Regions from separate parts of the Holzapfeliella saturejae genome, predicted to be linked through region 2. Evidence: predicted binding sites of a transcription regulator. Region 2 holds the regulator's gene; the other holds the start of a gene.
The links. The regulator LexA, encoded in region 2, represses DNA repair genes until DNA is damaged. The targets are predictions, from matches to a motif close to CNAACANNTGTTNG.

Region 1: a site for LexA is predicted at 5,261-5,274, ahead of recA (recombinase RecA). Genes of this name have one in related genera too.

The regions. Positions count from the first base shown of each region.
Region 1 is NZ_JAWMWG010000001.1:614,541-622,708, reverse strand. Features, by position in the region: gene R4Y45_RS03030 (DEAD/DEAH box helicase) at 1-579, opposite strand, end outside; gene R4Y45_RS03025 (YigZ family protein) at 578-1,204, shown strand; gene R4Y45_RS03020 (glycosyltransferase family 4 protein) at 1,222-2,355, opposite strand; gene rny (ribonuclease Y) at 2,452-4,014, opposite strand; gene recA (recombinase RecA) at 4,117-5,175, opposite strand; gene pgsA (CDP-diacylglycerol--glycerol-3-phosphate 3-phosphatidyltransferase) at 5,335-5,922, opposite strand; gene R4Y45_RS03000 (helix-turn-helix domain-containing protein) at 5,925-6,806, opposite strand; gene yfmH (EF-P 5-aminopentanol modification-associated protein YfmH) at 6,873-8,138, opposite strand; gene R4Y45_RS02990 (M16 family metallopeptidase) at 8,139-8,168, opposite strand, start outside.
Region 2 is NZ_JAWMWG010000001.1:962,514-970,681, reverse strand. Features, by position in the region: gene R4Y45_RS04805 (MDR family MFS transporter) at 1-1,202, shown strand, start outside; gene R4Y45_RS04800 (DUF4811 domain-containing protein) at 1,226-1,969, shown strand; gene lexA (transcriptional repressor LexA) at 2,004-2,627, opposite strand; gene R4Y45_RS04790 (DUF896 domain-containing protein) at 2,709-2,951, shown strand; gene R4Y45_RS04785 (YneF family protein) at 3,016-3,237, shown strand; gene R4Y45_RS04780 (lysophospholipid acyltransferase family protein) at 3,259-3,882, opposite strand; gene R4Y45_RS04775 (tRNA1(Val) (adenine(37)-N6)-methyltransferase) at 3,959-4,705, shown strand; gene R4Y45_RS04770 (GIY-YIG nuclease family protein) at 4,674-4,979, shown strand; gene rpsB (30S ribosomal protein S2) at 5,134-5,871, shown strand; gene tsf (translation elongation factor Ts) at 5,914-6,795, shown strand; gene pyrH (UMP kinase) at 6,893-7,621, shown strand; gene frr (ribosome recycling factor) at 7,621-8,168, shown strand, end outside.

The sequences.
Region 1 (8,168 bases), 350 kb from region 2:
AGGGTAATTGGAATTAATCGGGTGGGACTCACTGTGATATTTGCCAATACTAGTTGTTTTAAAAGCTAAAGACAGTCGCTCAAATAGTTCATCTACAACATCCACCCTTGGGCAGCACAAAACAACTCGCATCCCTTCTTGCAATGCAAAAGCTATCGATGCAAATAACATTTCCGTTTTACCTGCTCCTGTAACAGCGTGAATCAAGGTATCTTCTTTCTTTTTTAAATGAGATGTTAGCTGGTCTGAAATTTTTTGTTGTGCTTTAGTCAAACTCCCCTCCCATGTTAAACTAGAAGTAGTTACTTTTTTTAAGTTAGTGGTTGGAACACGTAATAACCAATCAGTTTCAAACACAGCTTTCAACTCTAGGCAGGCTGTGCATTGACGTACTTGCGTAGGTAAAGTATAAAACTCACTTTGACCACACCTCAAACACTTATTATTTTTAAAGGCGGGAACAAGTACACCTAGATGACTGAACTGCTTTTTTTGATTGCTTTTTATTAAAAATTGACGTCCGCTTAAATCATCTTGTTTAATCATATTAATAATTACACTATTAAGGAGTGATTTCATGAATTATTATACTATTAAAGAAGAAGCTGAATCTGAAATCGTCATTAAAAAGAGTCGCTTTATTGCAACATTTAAGCGTGCTTTTAATGAAGATGAAGCCAAAGAATTTATTGATAAAATAAAAAAACGACACCGCAGTGCCACACATAATTGCAGTGCTTATGTGATTGGTGAAAACAATGAACAACAACGCGCTCATGATGATGGTGAACCTTCAGGTACTGCTGGCGTACCTATGCTAGAAGCACTAAAGATGATGAATTTACAAAACGTTGTGGTGGTCGTAACCCGTTACTTTGGTGGTATTAAACTAGGAGCTGGTGGCTTAATCCGTGCCTACAGTAATGCTGTTTCAAAAGGCGCCGAAGAAATCGGCGTGGTCCATCGTGTCCTTCAACCCGAGCTAATTTTTCATGTTGATTATCCAAACCTTGGTAAAATTGACTACTTTTTGGAACAAAATGAAATTGTACTAGCTAAAAAGGAATTCGGAAGTGACATCTTAATTGGTATTTTTCTAGATGAGGTTGATATTGAACCAACAAAAGAAAAAATTACACAATTATTAAATGGTCAAGTTGAGTTTACAATCGGTGAAGCCCGTTATAATGAACTGCCAGCATAAAAAAATAAGTCCTTATTCTAGGACTTATTTTTTTTATCTATTTTGTGATCCATCTTAGAGACCACTTTGTCATTATGATTATTTTTTTGAATTTTTCGTCTAATAAACGATAACAATGGTTTGCGATTTGGCCCCATCAATCCAATTGATTCTACAAAAATTTCTAAAGCAAATGCCACAGCAACCAATAAGAACCAAACACCTTGAGCAGGCGATAGTACAAACAGCATTGCACAAAATGCAAAAATTAATGAAATTCCATAGATAGCCAGCACGGTTTGTCTATGAGTGAATCCCATTTGCATTAATTGATGGTGTAAGTGGTGTTTATCTGCTTGAGAGATTGGTTTTTTATTTAAAATACGTCTGAGCATGGCATAAATAGTATCTGTAATCGGCACTCCTAAAATAACGATTGGTACGATTGATGAAATTAATGTCACATTTTTCAAACCCTTTAGTGACAAAACCGCAATCATAAAGCCTAAAAATAACGCACCAGTATCTCCTAAAAAGATTTTAGCTGGGTGAAAGTTATAGGGCAAAAAGCCGATCAGAGCGGCGACTAATACAAAAGCCATCAACGAAACATAAGCATCGGTATTAACTAAAAAGAAAAAGCCGATAATCCCCATAGTCAATAAACTAATCATTGAAACCCCTGCAGCCAGTCCATCTAATCCATCAATTAAATTCACCGCATTAGTAAAGGCCAAAATCCAAAAAATGGTAATCGGAAAACTTAACCATCCTAAGTTAATTAACCCAACAAATGGTAAATAAAAATGAACCATCCTAACACCTGCTAACAAGTAAATGATAACAGCTGCTAAAATCATCCCTATCATTTTATATCGTGGCTTCAACTCTCGAATATCATCCACAATTCCAGTTAGGATAATGACAGACGCTGCCAAAAAAATACCAAATAGTTCATGTGTTGGAAACTGGTTTCGTAATAACACAAAAGTTGAAATTGAAAAGGTTATAAATAAACTTAACCCTCCGATAGTGGGCATAGGCTTTTTGTTGACACGACGAGCATTAGGATTATCGACTGCTCCTAATACAAATGCCAAGCGTCTAACAAATGGGGTTATAAATGCTGAAATTATAACCGTTAAAAACAAATTGACTATAATGTTATACATAATTTTTTGCTCCAATAACTAATTTATCTATTACAAATTATACAAGTGACCCACTTTAAATACAATTTAAAAAGCGAAGATACTAATATCTTCGCTTTATTTTGCATAGTCAATAGCTCTTTTTTCTCGAATAACCGTCACTTTAATGTTACCTGGGTATTCAAGTTGATCTTCAATTGTTTGTCGAATTTCATGTGACAAAATAACAATTTCATCATCTGAAACTTCTTCTGGTGATACCATGACTCTGATTTCTCGACCTGCTTGAATGGCAAATGTCTGTTTAACACCATCAAAGTTATTAGCAATGGCTTCTAGTTTTTCAAGTCTTCTAACATAATTTTCAAGTGATTCAGATCTTGCTCCTGGTCGAGCTGAAGAAATCGTATCAGCGGCTTGCACCAGTAAGGCAATAAAGGATGTCGGTTCAACATCCCCATGGTGAGAAGCAATGGCATTGATAACAACTTTAGGTTCGTGATACTTCGTTGTTAATTCAACCCCTATCTCAACATGTGACCCTTCTAATTCGTGATCAATAGCTTTACCTATATCGTGTAATAATCCCGCTCTTTTAGCTAGTTGTTCGTCTAGATCGAGTTCAGCTGCAAGATTACCGGCCAGTTGTGCCACTTCAATTGAGTGGTTTAAGACGTTTTGTCCATAACTGGTTCGGTAATTCAAACGTCCGACAATTTTAATTAAATCGGGATGCATATTGTGAATCCCAAGTTCAATTAAGGCATGCTCACCTGCTTGATAAATATCATCGTTGACATCTTTTCGTGACTTATCGACAATTTCTTCAATTCGTGCAGGGTGAATACGACCATCTTCGATTAATTTTTCAAGTGATCGTTTAGCAATTTCACGTCTAATTGGATCAAATCCGCTTAGCACAACAACTTCAGGTGTATCATCGATAATTAAATCTATTCCTGTTAGTGCTTCAAAACTGCGGATATTTCGTCCTTCACGACCTATTATTCGCCCTTTCATCTCATCATTAGGCAAATTAACAACTGAAACGGTTGTTTCAGCAACTGTTTCAGCAGCACCTTTTTGAATAGCTTGAACTAAAAGATTTTTGGCATGCTTATCGACAGCATTATCAATTTGTTCTTGATTTTGCTGAATTAAGTTTGCACGCTCATGTCTAAGTTCATCTGAAAGTTTGGTCAAAATCAATTGCTCAGCATCTTCTTTAGAAAGCTGTGCAATTTGATGAAGTTTTTCTTCTTGCTGAGTCACTAACTCGTCAGCGCTTTGCTTTCGTTGTGCCATGGCTGCTTTTAAATCATTAACTTGCTGTTCATTTTGACGAATTTGTTTTTCTCTTTGATCTAAAGAAATGTCTTTTCGATCAATCGTGTCTTCACGAGCAGCTAATCGATTTTCTTGCATTGAAATCGTGTCACGTCTTTGCTTTAACTCATCTTCAATTTGATTTCTATAGTGATAAGCTTCTTTTTGAGCTTGCAAAAGTGTTTCTTTTTTCAAAGTTTCTGCATTTCTTTTAGCATCATTCATAATTGATGTTGCTTCATCTTTAGCAGACTTCACTTTAATAGCATAAGCTCTTTTTTGAAGTCCATATCCTATTAGTAAACCAATAAACAATGTCGCAATAGCTAGGATTATTGTTATAATACTATTCATTATAAATCCCCTATCACTTTAAATTAATACACTATTTAATAGTAATTGTCATAACAGCTAATGTCAATAAATAAAAGCGATGAGCACTTAAGCCCATCGCTTTTATTTTTTGTTTTCAGCTTTATCTTCTGTTTGTGTATCAGTTGACTTTTCATCTGCTTGTTGAGCTTCTTCCAGCCCATAAGCTTGTCTAACTTTGTGTTTAATTTCATCATACATTTGCGGATTATCTTCAAGAAATTGCTTAGCATTTTCTCTACCTTGGCCAATTCTTTCTGTTCCATATGAATACCAAGCACCTGCTTTTTTGATGATATCCTTCTCAGCAGCCATATCAACAAGTTCTCCACTTTGTGAGATTCCTTGCCCATACATAATATCAACTTCTGCCACTCTAAATGGTGGGGCTACCTTATTCTTAACCACTTTAATTTTAGCTCTGTTACCTCGAACTTCGGTCCCGTTTTTAATTTGTTCAGCACGTCTAACTTCAAGCCTAACTGTTGAATAGAATTTAAGTGCTCGACCACCTGGAGTAGTTTCAGGGTTACCAAACATGATACCCACTTTTTCACGGATTTGGTTAATAAATAATGCAATTGTTTTGGTTTTATTGATTTGACCTGAAAGCTTTCTCAAAGCTTGAGACATTAATCGTGCTTGTAACCCAACATGAGAATCTCCCATTTCACCGTCAATTTCGGCTCTAGGTACCAAAGCAGCAACGGAGTCAACTACCACAATATCAACGGCACCACTAGAAACAAGTGCATCGGCAATTTCAAGTCCTTGCTCACCTGTGTCAGGTTGTGATAGTAGCAGTTCATCAATATCAACACCTAAGTTGGTTGCATATGCCGGATCCATTGCGTTCTCAGCATCAATATAAGCAGCTGTCCCACCGTTACGCTGAACTTCTGCAACTGCATGTAAAGCTACAGTTGTTTTACCAGAACTTTCTGGTCCATAAATTTCAACAATACGTCCTCTTGGAAAGCCACCTACACCTAACGCTGTATCTAAAGCAATAGATCCAGATGATACAGTAGAAATACGCGTATCGGCTTTTTCACCCATTCGCATAATAGCACCTTTACCGTAGTTCTTTTCGATTTTTTTAAGCGCCATGTCTAAAGCCGCTTTTCTTTCGTCTTTTACCAAATTTGTCCCTCCTTCATCTCAATTATCGAGATGACTATCGTAGATATCTAGTTTAATTGTTCTTTATCAAAATTGCAAGCAAAACAGAACAAATGTTCTATTTTGCTTTGACACTATTTAATTACGCTATCTAATAAAAATAACGCTCTCAAAAGAACGTTATTTTTTAAATGAATCTGCAAAAATTTGACGGTTTTGATAGAAATAGTCAATTCCTGACCAAACAGTAAATACTAAACAAATCCAAAGTAATATCTCACCTATTGGCAAATGAATTAAATTAAAAATCATATTATTTAGTAATAAAAATGTAATAGCAGTCATTTGAGAAAAGGTTTTAATTTTGCCTAGTATTGCTGCAGAAAGGACCTTGCCATTTTCTTCAACAATTAATAACCGCAAACCTGTTACAGCTAATTCCCGACAAACGATAATTGCAATCATCCATGCAGGTGCCTTATCAATGGCAATCAACAAAACAAATGCCGTGATAACTAACATTTTATCTGCTAAAGGATCAGCAAATTTACCAAAATTGGTTACTAGATTATTCTTGCGAGCAATATAGCCATCTAAAAAATCTGTAAATGAGGCAACCACAAAAATAATTGCTGCAATTAATTGAAATAGTGGCAGTGATGTTCCCATAATAGTCAATGTATCAGTCCAAAAACCGCCGACTAATACAATGATAAATATAGGTATTAAGATTATTCTAAAAACGGTTAGTTGATTAGGAATATTCATTATTAGCCCTCAAAGTTAAATGTCAATTGGCGAGTCATACCCAACTGATTAGCGTTTTCTAAAGGTACTTCTTGGTTATTTAATAGTAATTGCGTTGTGCCAATATTACCACTGTTGATAACCATTGTTGTCGCATTTTGTGGCAATGAAACTACCTGAGATTGATTTGCAGCTAATGTTCCCTGCCAAACCATTGAACCATTAACCGTAACACCTAACCACACTGGTTGACCTTTACTTTGTAACACTAAGTTATGAGCTGCTTCTGTCAATTTTGAAACTGTATATTGATTTGTGCCACTCAATTTAATGCTGTTAGCAGAAGCAATAGCTGAACTTGAGCTAAGTGATGACTCTGAAGTACTTGATTGACTTTCACTTGAACTACTGCTTTGGCTCTGACTTGATTCTGATTCAGATTGTGAGCGACTTGTCATAATTACTTGGTTATCACTATTATTTGATGATGCAGGTTTTGCAAAAACGCGACTAAAGATGAAGACAACCAATGCTAGCACAATGATAATAGCTAACGTTATGATAATGTGGGGAACATAATTCTTCCAAATTCCCTTTTTGTTATTGGTTGTACGTTTAACTTCATCACTCTTATTATCTATTGAATTTTCAACATATGTATCTGGTTTAGTTTTAGGTAAGTCTTTTTCAACACTTTCAAAAAACTCTTTTGAATCATATCCCAGAGCTTGAATGTATTGTTTAACAAAAGCTCTAACATAAAACTCACCAGGAAGCTGGTCAAATTCACCTTGTTCAATATTTATTAAGTAACGCTTTTGTATTTTTGTACGTGCCTGTATATCATCAATTGATAACCCCTTTTCAACACGTAAATCATGTAGTCTTTGACCTATTTCATTCATATCCAACATTCCATCTTTCTAAAACTTTGTAGCTAATTATACCATATATTAAAACTGTGGTTTAGTCTATTTGTCAACATTATTTTGATTAAATAAAATAGCAGTTTGAGAAGTAGATTGTGTTTTAATCTCACTGATTAGTTTTGTACATGTTTCAAATGAAATATTTTGAATGTCCGTATAGTATTGGTAGTAATCCTCTTGATCAAAAATACTTTCAATGAACTCAATACCATAACCTTCGAAATCATCCAATTGACGAATTTCTTGTCCAAATAATTTGCGCTTTTGTCGTTCAAAATCACTTTGGTTAATTGATGCGTTGAAGAACGCCTCTTTAATTAGAGTAGCAGCCTCTTGGGGATTTTGTGATGTCCCGCTAACAATTGCAAAATCGCCTTGTCGATTAAAATTGATATCAAAATCAATCTCACCATTAACTAAATTTTGTTTTTGTAAATCTTGATATAATTGACCACTTAAACCAAATAAAGTTTCCATTAAGATTTGCATAGCAATATACAATTGAGGTCTAGCAACATCAAAATCATGTTCGCTAAACTTGATACCGATTGAAAACTTAGGTGACTCTACTTTACCTTCGACTTTAACTACTTTTGACTCTTCATCTTTGAAAGTTGTTTTTTCTTCAACAATATTACTTGAATTTGATTTAATTTGCTTAACTGTTGCTTCGATTTCATCAATTAAATGATTAAAATCTAAATCGCCAACTACCACTAGCTTCATGTTTTGGGCAGAGTAATACTCATTGTATGCGTCAGTTAGCGTTTGAGCCGTGATTGTTTGCAGTGAGTCTTCTGTTCCGACAACTTCTTGACTTAAAGGTTCATCGCCATACATCATATGCATTAATCGATTATTTAGTTGCCAATCTGGCATATCTTGGTACATTTTTAATTCTTGTAAAATAATTTCTCGTTCAGTATCCACATTTTTCTCTGTGAAATAAGGATTTGCTACCAACTCAACCAACGTTTTTATATTTTCGTATGTGTGATGTGTGAAATTAGCAAAATACATCGTTTCATTATACGAAGTAAAAGCGTTAGAGGACGCTTCATACTGTTCGAATTTATCCGTAATATCACCATAAGGTTTAGCAAAAAGTTGGTGTTCTAAAAAGTGGGCGGTACCTGCTGGCAATGTGAAATCACGAGGTTGATCAGCACCGCCATAATTAATCATTACTCCCGCAAATTTTTGCGCAAAGCCTTTTTTTTCGATATAAAACAGATCAAACCCATTCGAAAATGTATGGTGATGAACCTGTTCGTGATAGGGATTAGTTTGCATATTAGCTCCTTTCATCTACTTAATAATCACTTTCATTGGTCGGGT
Region 2 (8,168 bases):
CAGCTAATCATTCATCTTGGATTATCTTTTTAGTCGGAAGAGTTCTGGCTGCGATTGCTGTTGGGGTTATGATGCCGCTGATGCAAATTGTTATTTTAAACATGTTCAACTTAAAAGAAAGAGCGACTGCTCTTGGATTAGGTGGACTTGTTATTGGGATGGGACCTGCAATTGGACCAACACTTTCTGGTTGGATTTTAGATCAAAACCATGTTGTTTTAGGAGTAACAATTTCTAACTCATGGCGAACAATTTTTGTTTTACCATTAATTGTTGTGTTAATTGCATTTGTCTTAAGTCCATTTGTAATGAAAGATGTAATTCCTAATAAATCAGTTAAGTTAGATGTTCTATCGTTATTCTTATCTGTTATTGGTTTTGGTCTATTCTTACTGGGCTTTACAAACGTCGCAACAGCAGGTTGGACAGATTTTATGAACGTTATTTTGCCAATTGTTGCAGGTATTGTCTTATTAGCAATTTTTGTGATACGTCAATTAAAACTAAAAGTGCCGTTCTTAGATATTAGGGTTTTCAAGGTAAAAGACTTCACTATTCCAACTTTGACCGTTATCATGGTTGCAATGGCTATGTATGGTGTTGAAATGATGTTGCCAACTTACCTACAAAATGTTCACGGATTGACGCCATTAAATTCAGGATTAACCCTATTAGGTGGGGCATTAATGATGGGGATTGTTTCACCAATTGCTGGTATTTTATATAACAAAGTGGGGGTAAAACGTCTGGCTTTAGTTGGATTATCAATTGTAGCTATTGGAACATTACCTTTTACATTCTTGTCAGCAACAACACCAACTCATATCATTACAGTATTATATGCTGTTCGAATGATGGGGGTTGCATTAACAATGATGCCACTGACAACACGCGCTATGGCAGCTTTACCTACAGAATTGTCAACTCATGCAACAGCTGCTAATAATACGATGAGACAAGTTTCGACTTCTATTGTTGTTGCACTATTAACTTCTGTTACACAAAATATTATGAATACCCATGCACCTGCTGAAGCCTTAAAAGCAGCAGACCCAATCAAATATGGAGCACAAACTTTAACAGCTTCTATGGATGGATTTAGAGTAGCCTTTACCATGGGATTAGCTTTTGCAGTGATTGGCTTCATTATGGCGTTATTTGTAACTAACCAACCACAAGATAAGAAAGAAAAAACGAAATAGGGGGGTGTTTAAAGTTGATTATTATGATTGTAATTGTTTTAACGTTATTGACATTAGCATCGTGGTTTTTAATTAAACCTAAGGCTATTAGACGAGTTGTTGGAACAATTTTTTCTGCTTTACTATTACTTTCAGCTATTGCGATTATCGCCAATACTTCCTATCACTTTGGAATGTCTCAAGAAGTTGAAACAAAAGAAACGAGTATTTACACTGCAGGTCAGTTAGATTCTCCTGTGAATATTTTGATTGCTAATCAAATTGGAACGGATTCTGATAATTATGCGATGAGTTTTAGAGAATCTAAAGACCAAGAACAACCTATTACTGCTTTTGTTCCTGATCAACATCATATGGCTGAAGCGGTTAAAAAATCAGCTAATTATCAAGTTATTGCCACTGATGAACCAGCTAAGATTAAAACAACGACAACAAAATGGCAGTATAACTCAGAGTTATATAAATCATTATTTAAAGTAGATGATACAGAAACTGAATTAATTTCTGAAACAAATGAAGTAACACTTCCACAGTCAAACTGGCTCGTTTTATCAGCAGATCAAACTAAAACTTTAACTGAAAAACAACAAGCCATGACCGATGCACAAAAACAGGCACAACAAACACAGCTTAAACAAGCAGTAGCCACACAGATACAAAGTTATCAAGCACAAAATCCTGCAACAACACAAGCACAACTTGCGGATTACACTCAAAAAGTGACAACAGAGCTAACACTACAAGCTATGAAATCATTAATAGAGTAATAAAAAACATCTCCTAAATTTTAGGAGATGTTTTTTATATCATAGGACGATACAGGCTGATGACTTTGCCTAATATATTGACATTATCAACTTGAATATCAGTCATTGTATCGTTTTCGGGATGCAAGTAAATTTTATTTTGTTTTTTATAAAAACGTTTTAAAGTGGTTTCGTTGTCTTCGGTTAAAGCAACGACAATGTCACCATTTTGAGCGCTTGTTTGAGAATGAACAAAGACATAATCTCCAGGGCAGATATGGGCATTAATCATACTATTTCCTTTGACTTCTAAGATAAATAAGTCATTTTTTAAATGCTCTAAGTGTGGGGGAACGGGAAAATAGTCGTTAATTGATTGATCAAAAGTATAAGCAGGTTCTCCTGCGACGATTTCACCGATAACTGGAATGGCATCTTCTTTAATATCAAGTCGTTCTTTTCCTAAATCCGTTACACGAATTGCACGGGTTTTATTACCTTCTTTAGTAATAAAACCGTCTGTTTCTAATTTTTTCAAGTGACTGTGTACGGTGGAAGTGGAAGCCAGGTTAACATGTTGTGCAATTTCACGTACACTAGGGGCATATTGATTATCTAAAATGGTATAATAAAGATAATTTAAAATTTCTAATCGTTTATTTTCTTTGATGTTAGCCATTTAATTACTCCCTTAATATTGTTAAAATAAGGATAGCACATCAAATAATAAATAAACAATCATAAAAAAGAGGTTACTATTATGAGTCAAAACCAAGAAAGAATCGATCGTATTAATGAATTAGCTAAAAAACGTAAAGAAGCTGGTTTAAGCGAAGCTGAAGAAATGGAACGTAAAAAACTTCATCGTGAATACCTAGCTGATTTTCGTGCAGGATTCAAACAACAAATCGAAAATATGAAAATTATTGATAAAAACGGTAAAGAAGTGACATCTGAAAAAGCCAAAGAAGCTCAAAGAAGAAAAGGTTTACGCGAAGATTAGTTGTCAAACTTCTAGCTAGTTGTGTAAAATAGTATAATGTAACTAATAAACGGGGGTGCGTAATATGAATTTAGGACTTGCGATTTTATTAATTGTGATTGCCCTAATCGGTGGACTAGTCTTAGGTTTCTTCTTAGCTAGATCTTACATGAAGAAATACTTACAAGATAATCCGCCAATCAGTGAAGATATGATTCGTTCAATGATGGCACAAATGGGACAAAAACCATCATCTAAGAAATTGAATCAAGTGATGGCAAACATGCGTTCAAAAAACCGTAAATAAAAAAGTAGCTAGGTTATCTAGCTACTTTTTTTCTTTTGGAATGTATTTGAAGTTGGGGTTAGTTTCTTGATCAATGGCATGCCAGTGATTTTGAATATCTTGATCTAATTGTTCGTTGAATTCATCTGTTAATTTTTGTTTCTTGTCAATATAGATAGGTTCACCAAAGGTAATTGACATTTTTTGACGCTTGAAAACACCACTCATCTTTAAAGGTCCTTGATAAACAGCAGGAACCAAGGGAACGTTAGCCATTTTAGCAATCACACCAGCTCCGGCTTTCACATCATTAGAGTAACGTGATCCAGTTGGGAACATAATTAAGCTAAGTTCAGTGTTTCTCAAGTTTTTAACCGGGATTTTAATAACTGATGGTCCTGGATTTTGGCGGTCAACACTAAATCCATGAGAATGATTCAAAACAAATCTTAGAATAGGGTTTTTGAACAATTCTTTTTTAGCCATAAACATAAATTCTTTTGGACTGGCTGCTAAAGCAAAAATAATGGGTTCCCACCAAGTTCTATGAGGAGCAATCAAAATATAGTTACCTTCGGGTAATCTTTCTTTGTGTAAAACTAATGGTCGACCATTTATAATGAAGAATATTGCACGTGCTACCACACGAATAAATCGATAAAACATATTATCACCTTTCTTTTAACCATGTTATTATAACAAAAAAACAGTTTAACTGATATTTGAAAAGGAAATGACATTTATGACGCTGTACGAAAATGAAGAAATTAACCACTTATTTAATGAAAAGATTAAGATCATTCAAAATAAAACAGTCTTTTCTTTTTCTTTAGATACAATTTTATTAGCTTATTTTACACAAATCAAAAAGAATAGCAAAGTTGTTGACCTGTGTTCGGGTAATGGAGCAGCAAGTTTGTTTTTAACGCATTATCATCCAACAGCTCAAATTGATGCTGTTGAAATACAATCGGATATTGCTGAAATGGCTACAAGATCAGTTGAGTTAAATGAGTTGAGTAATCAAATCACAGTCCATAATCGGGATGCAAAAGAGGCAACAGCTTTTTTAAAAAAAGATAGTTATGATGCGGTGATTTGTAATCCGCCATATTTTGAGCTTGATTCAGGACATAAGGTTAATCCAAACGAACAACTAGCCATTGCCAGACATGAAATTATGATTAACTTGGAAGATATTATTAAAACATCAGCAGGACTACTAAAAACCAAGGGAAAACTTTTTATGGTTCATCGACCTGATCGATTAACTGAAATCATGACTTTAATGGCGAAATATGATTTAATGCCTCGCAAGATTCAATCCGTTATTCCCAAAAAAGGACGAGAAGCTAATATCGTTTTGGTAGAAGCAATGGCCAAAGGGGCAATGACGGGTGTTAAATTACTGCCAGAAATTGTTGTTCATGAAGAAGATAATCATTATACTGAATTTATTGAAAGAATCTTGGCAGGTGACAGGGATTAATTATTATTTTTATGTTTTAAGGTGTGCTGATCAAACTTATTATGGTGGATTTACGACAAATTTAACCAAGAGATTAGCGACACACAATGCTAAAAAAGGGGCGAAATATACGCGAGCTAGAGTCCCAGTTCATGTGATTTATTATGAAAAGTACGCTACAAAATCACAGGCTTTAAAACGAGAAGCATGGTTCAAAAAGAAAAGCAGAAAACAAAAACAACAATTTTTAAACCAACATCATGTTTTAGTACCTTATTTTAATAAAAAGTATTGAATGAATGAAAAATATAGGGTATAATTTGATAGTTGCCAAAAGCAGCAAACCACATCAGTAGTAAATTTTTGATAAGGTGCTTTTAATTAAAGTTTTATCAAAGAGATATAAAACTGCTGAGAGGATTAAAAAAACCAAATGGAGGAATTTATTTATGTCAGTAATTAGCATGAAACAATTACTTGAATCAGGTGTACATTTTGGTCACCAAACAAGACGTTGGAATCCAAAAATGAAACCTTATATCTTTACAGAAAGAAACGGAATCTACATCATCGACCTACAAAAAACAGTTCGTATGGTTGAAGATGCTTACAACTACGTTAAAGCAGTTGCAGCAGATGACGGTGTATTTCTTTTTGTTGGTACTAAAAAACAAGCTCAAGATGCAATCGCAGAAGAAGCAACGCGTGCAGGTCAATTCTACATCAACCACCGTTGGTTAGGTGGAACATTGACTAACTGGGATACAATCCAAGGTCGTATCAAACGTCTTAAAGAAATCAAAGCTATGGCTGAAGATGGTACATTTGACGTACTTCCTAAAAAAGAAGTTGCATTGTTAAACAAACAACGTGAAAGACTTGAAAGATTCCTTGGTGGTATCGAAGATATGCCAAGAATCCCAGATGTACTATTTATTGTTGACCCTCGCAAAGAAAGAATTGCAGTTAAAGAAGCTCAAAAACTTAACATTCCTATCGTTGCTATGGTTGATACAAACAGTGACCCAGATGAAATTGATGTAATCATTCCATCTAACGATGACGCTATCCGTGCCGTACGTTTAATCACAAGCAGCATGGCAGATGCTATCATCGAAGGTAAACAAGGTGAAGACCAAGCAATCGATGAAGCTTCATTTGAAGAAGCAAAATCAGAAGAAAACTAATTTTAATTAATTCATTTGAAAATTTAATAGGGGGTATTTGACATGGCTGGTATTACAGCGGCTCAAGTAAAAGAACTTCGTGAAAAAACCGGTGCTGGTATGATGGACGCTAAAAAAGCGCTTGTTGCTACAGACGGTGACATGGACCTAGCAATCGATGAACTTCGTAAAAAAGGTGCTTTGAAAGCAGCTAAGAAAAGCGATCGTGTTGCAGCTGAAGGTTTAGCTGACGTTGAATTCAGTGGAAACACTGCAGCAATGGTTGAAGTTAACTCAGAAACAGACTTTGTTTCATCAAATGACCGTTTCGTATCTTTCGTTAAAGATGTAGCTGGTAAAATTGCTGAAGCTCAACCTGAATCAGTTGAAGCAGCAATGGCTCTACCATACAACGAAAATGGTACAGTTCAAGATGAAATCACAAACTTAACATCTGTTATTGGTGAAAAAATTAGCTTCCGTCGTTTCAACCTTGTGAAAAAAGAAGATAACCAAGTATTTGGTGCTTACTTACACAACGGTGGAACAATCTTAGCACTTGTAACATTAGAAGGTGCTGACGAACAAACAGCTAAAGATGTTGCAATGCACGTTGCAGCTATCAATCCTAAATACGTTTCACGTGAAGACGTTCCTTCAGAAGTCTTAGACCATGAAAAAGAAGTATTCACAGAAGAAACTAAAAACGAAGGAAAACCTGAAAAGATTATTCCAAAAATCGTTGAAGGTCGTATGAACAAATTCTTATCAGAAATTAGTTTAGTAGACCAAGAATTCGTTAAAGATCCTGACCAAACAGTTCAACAATTCGTTGAATCTAAAGGTGGAAAAGTTGTTAACTTTGTTCGCTATGAAGTCGGTGAAGGAATCGAAAAACAAGCTGATAACTTTGTTGAAGAAGTTATGAGTCAAGTTAGAAAATAACAAAAATTTAACACCGTTAAGGTGTTATTTTTTTGGAAAAAATACGATTTAATACTTTAAATATGATAAAATGTTATCAGTATAGTAGGAGGATTCCATGAGTTCAATTAATTATAAACGAGTTGTTTTAAAGGTTAGTGGCGAAGCCTTAGCCGGTAAAGACGGTTTTGGGATTAATCCTGAAATCATCAAGAGTCTAGCTGAAGAAATTAAATCAGTTCATGCATTAGGCGTTGAAATTTCAATTGTTGTTGGTGGCGGTAATATCTGGCGTGGTGAAACAGGTGCCAAATTAGGCATGGAACGTTCACAAGCTGATTATATGGGTATGCTAGCAACTGTGATGAATAGTTTAGCCTTACAAGACGGGCTAGAATCAGTCGGTGTCCCAACACGTGTTCAAACAGCTATTGAAATGCGTCAAATTGCTGAACCTTATATTCGTCGTCGTGCGATTCGCCATCTTGAAAAACATCGTGTGGTTATCTTTGCTGCTGGAACTGGTAATCCTTACTTTTCAACTGATACTGTTGCAGCACTTAGAGCTGCTGAAATGGATGCAGAAGTTATTTTGATGGCTAAAAATAACGTTGATGGTGTTTACTCAGCAGATCCAAAACAAGATCCAGACGCTGTTAAATTTGATGAACTATCACAATCAGACATGATTAATAAAGATCTTCGTGTAATGGATATGACAGCAAGTTTCCTATCAATGGACAATGACATTCCTTTAATTGTCTTTAACATCAATGAACCAGGAAATATTGAACGTGTTGTACTCGGAGAAGATATTGGAACAAAAATTCGCGGAGGAAAATCATAATGCAAAACCAAGCAACTACAAATGCAAAAGAATCAATGAAGAAAAGTGTGCAAGTTTACCAACATGAAATTGGAAATATTCGTGCAGGTAAAGCTAATGCAAGTATTTTAAACCCTGTAAAAGTGAACTACTATGGTGCACCAACACCTCTAAACCAAATGGCTTCAGTTACCATTCCTGAAGCACGTGTATTGATGATTTCACCATATGATAAATCTTCATTAGGTGACATCGAAAAAGCAATCTTAGCTTCTGACTTAGGTCTTAACCCAGCTAACGATGGGGATGTTATCCGTCTAGTTATTCCTCAACTAACAGGTGAACGTCGTCAAGAACTAGCTAAAGAAGTTGGTAAAATTGCTGAACAAGGAAAAGTTGCAATTCGTAACATTCGTCGTGATGCTATGGAAGATGTTAAAAAACAACAAAAAAATGGTGACATCACTGAAGATGAACTACGTCTTTTAGAAAAAGACATTCAAAAATTAACTGACGATGCAATTAAAGAAATTGAAGAAGCATCTGATGCAAAAAGTGTTGAAATTAC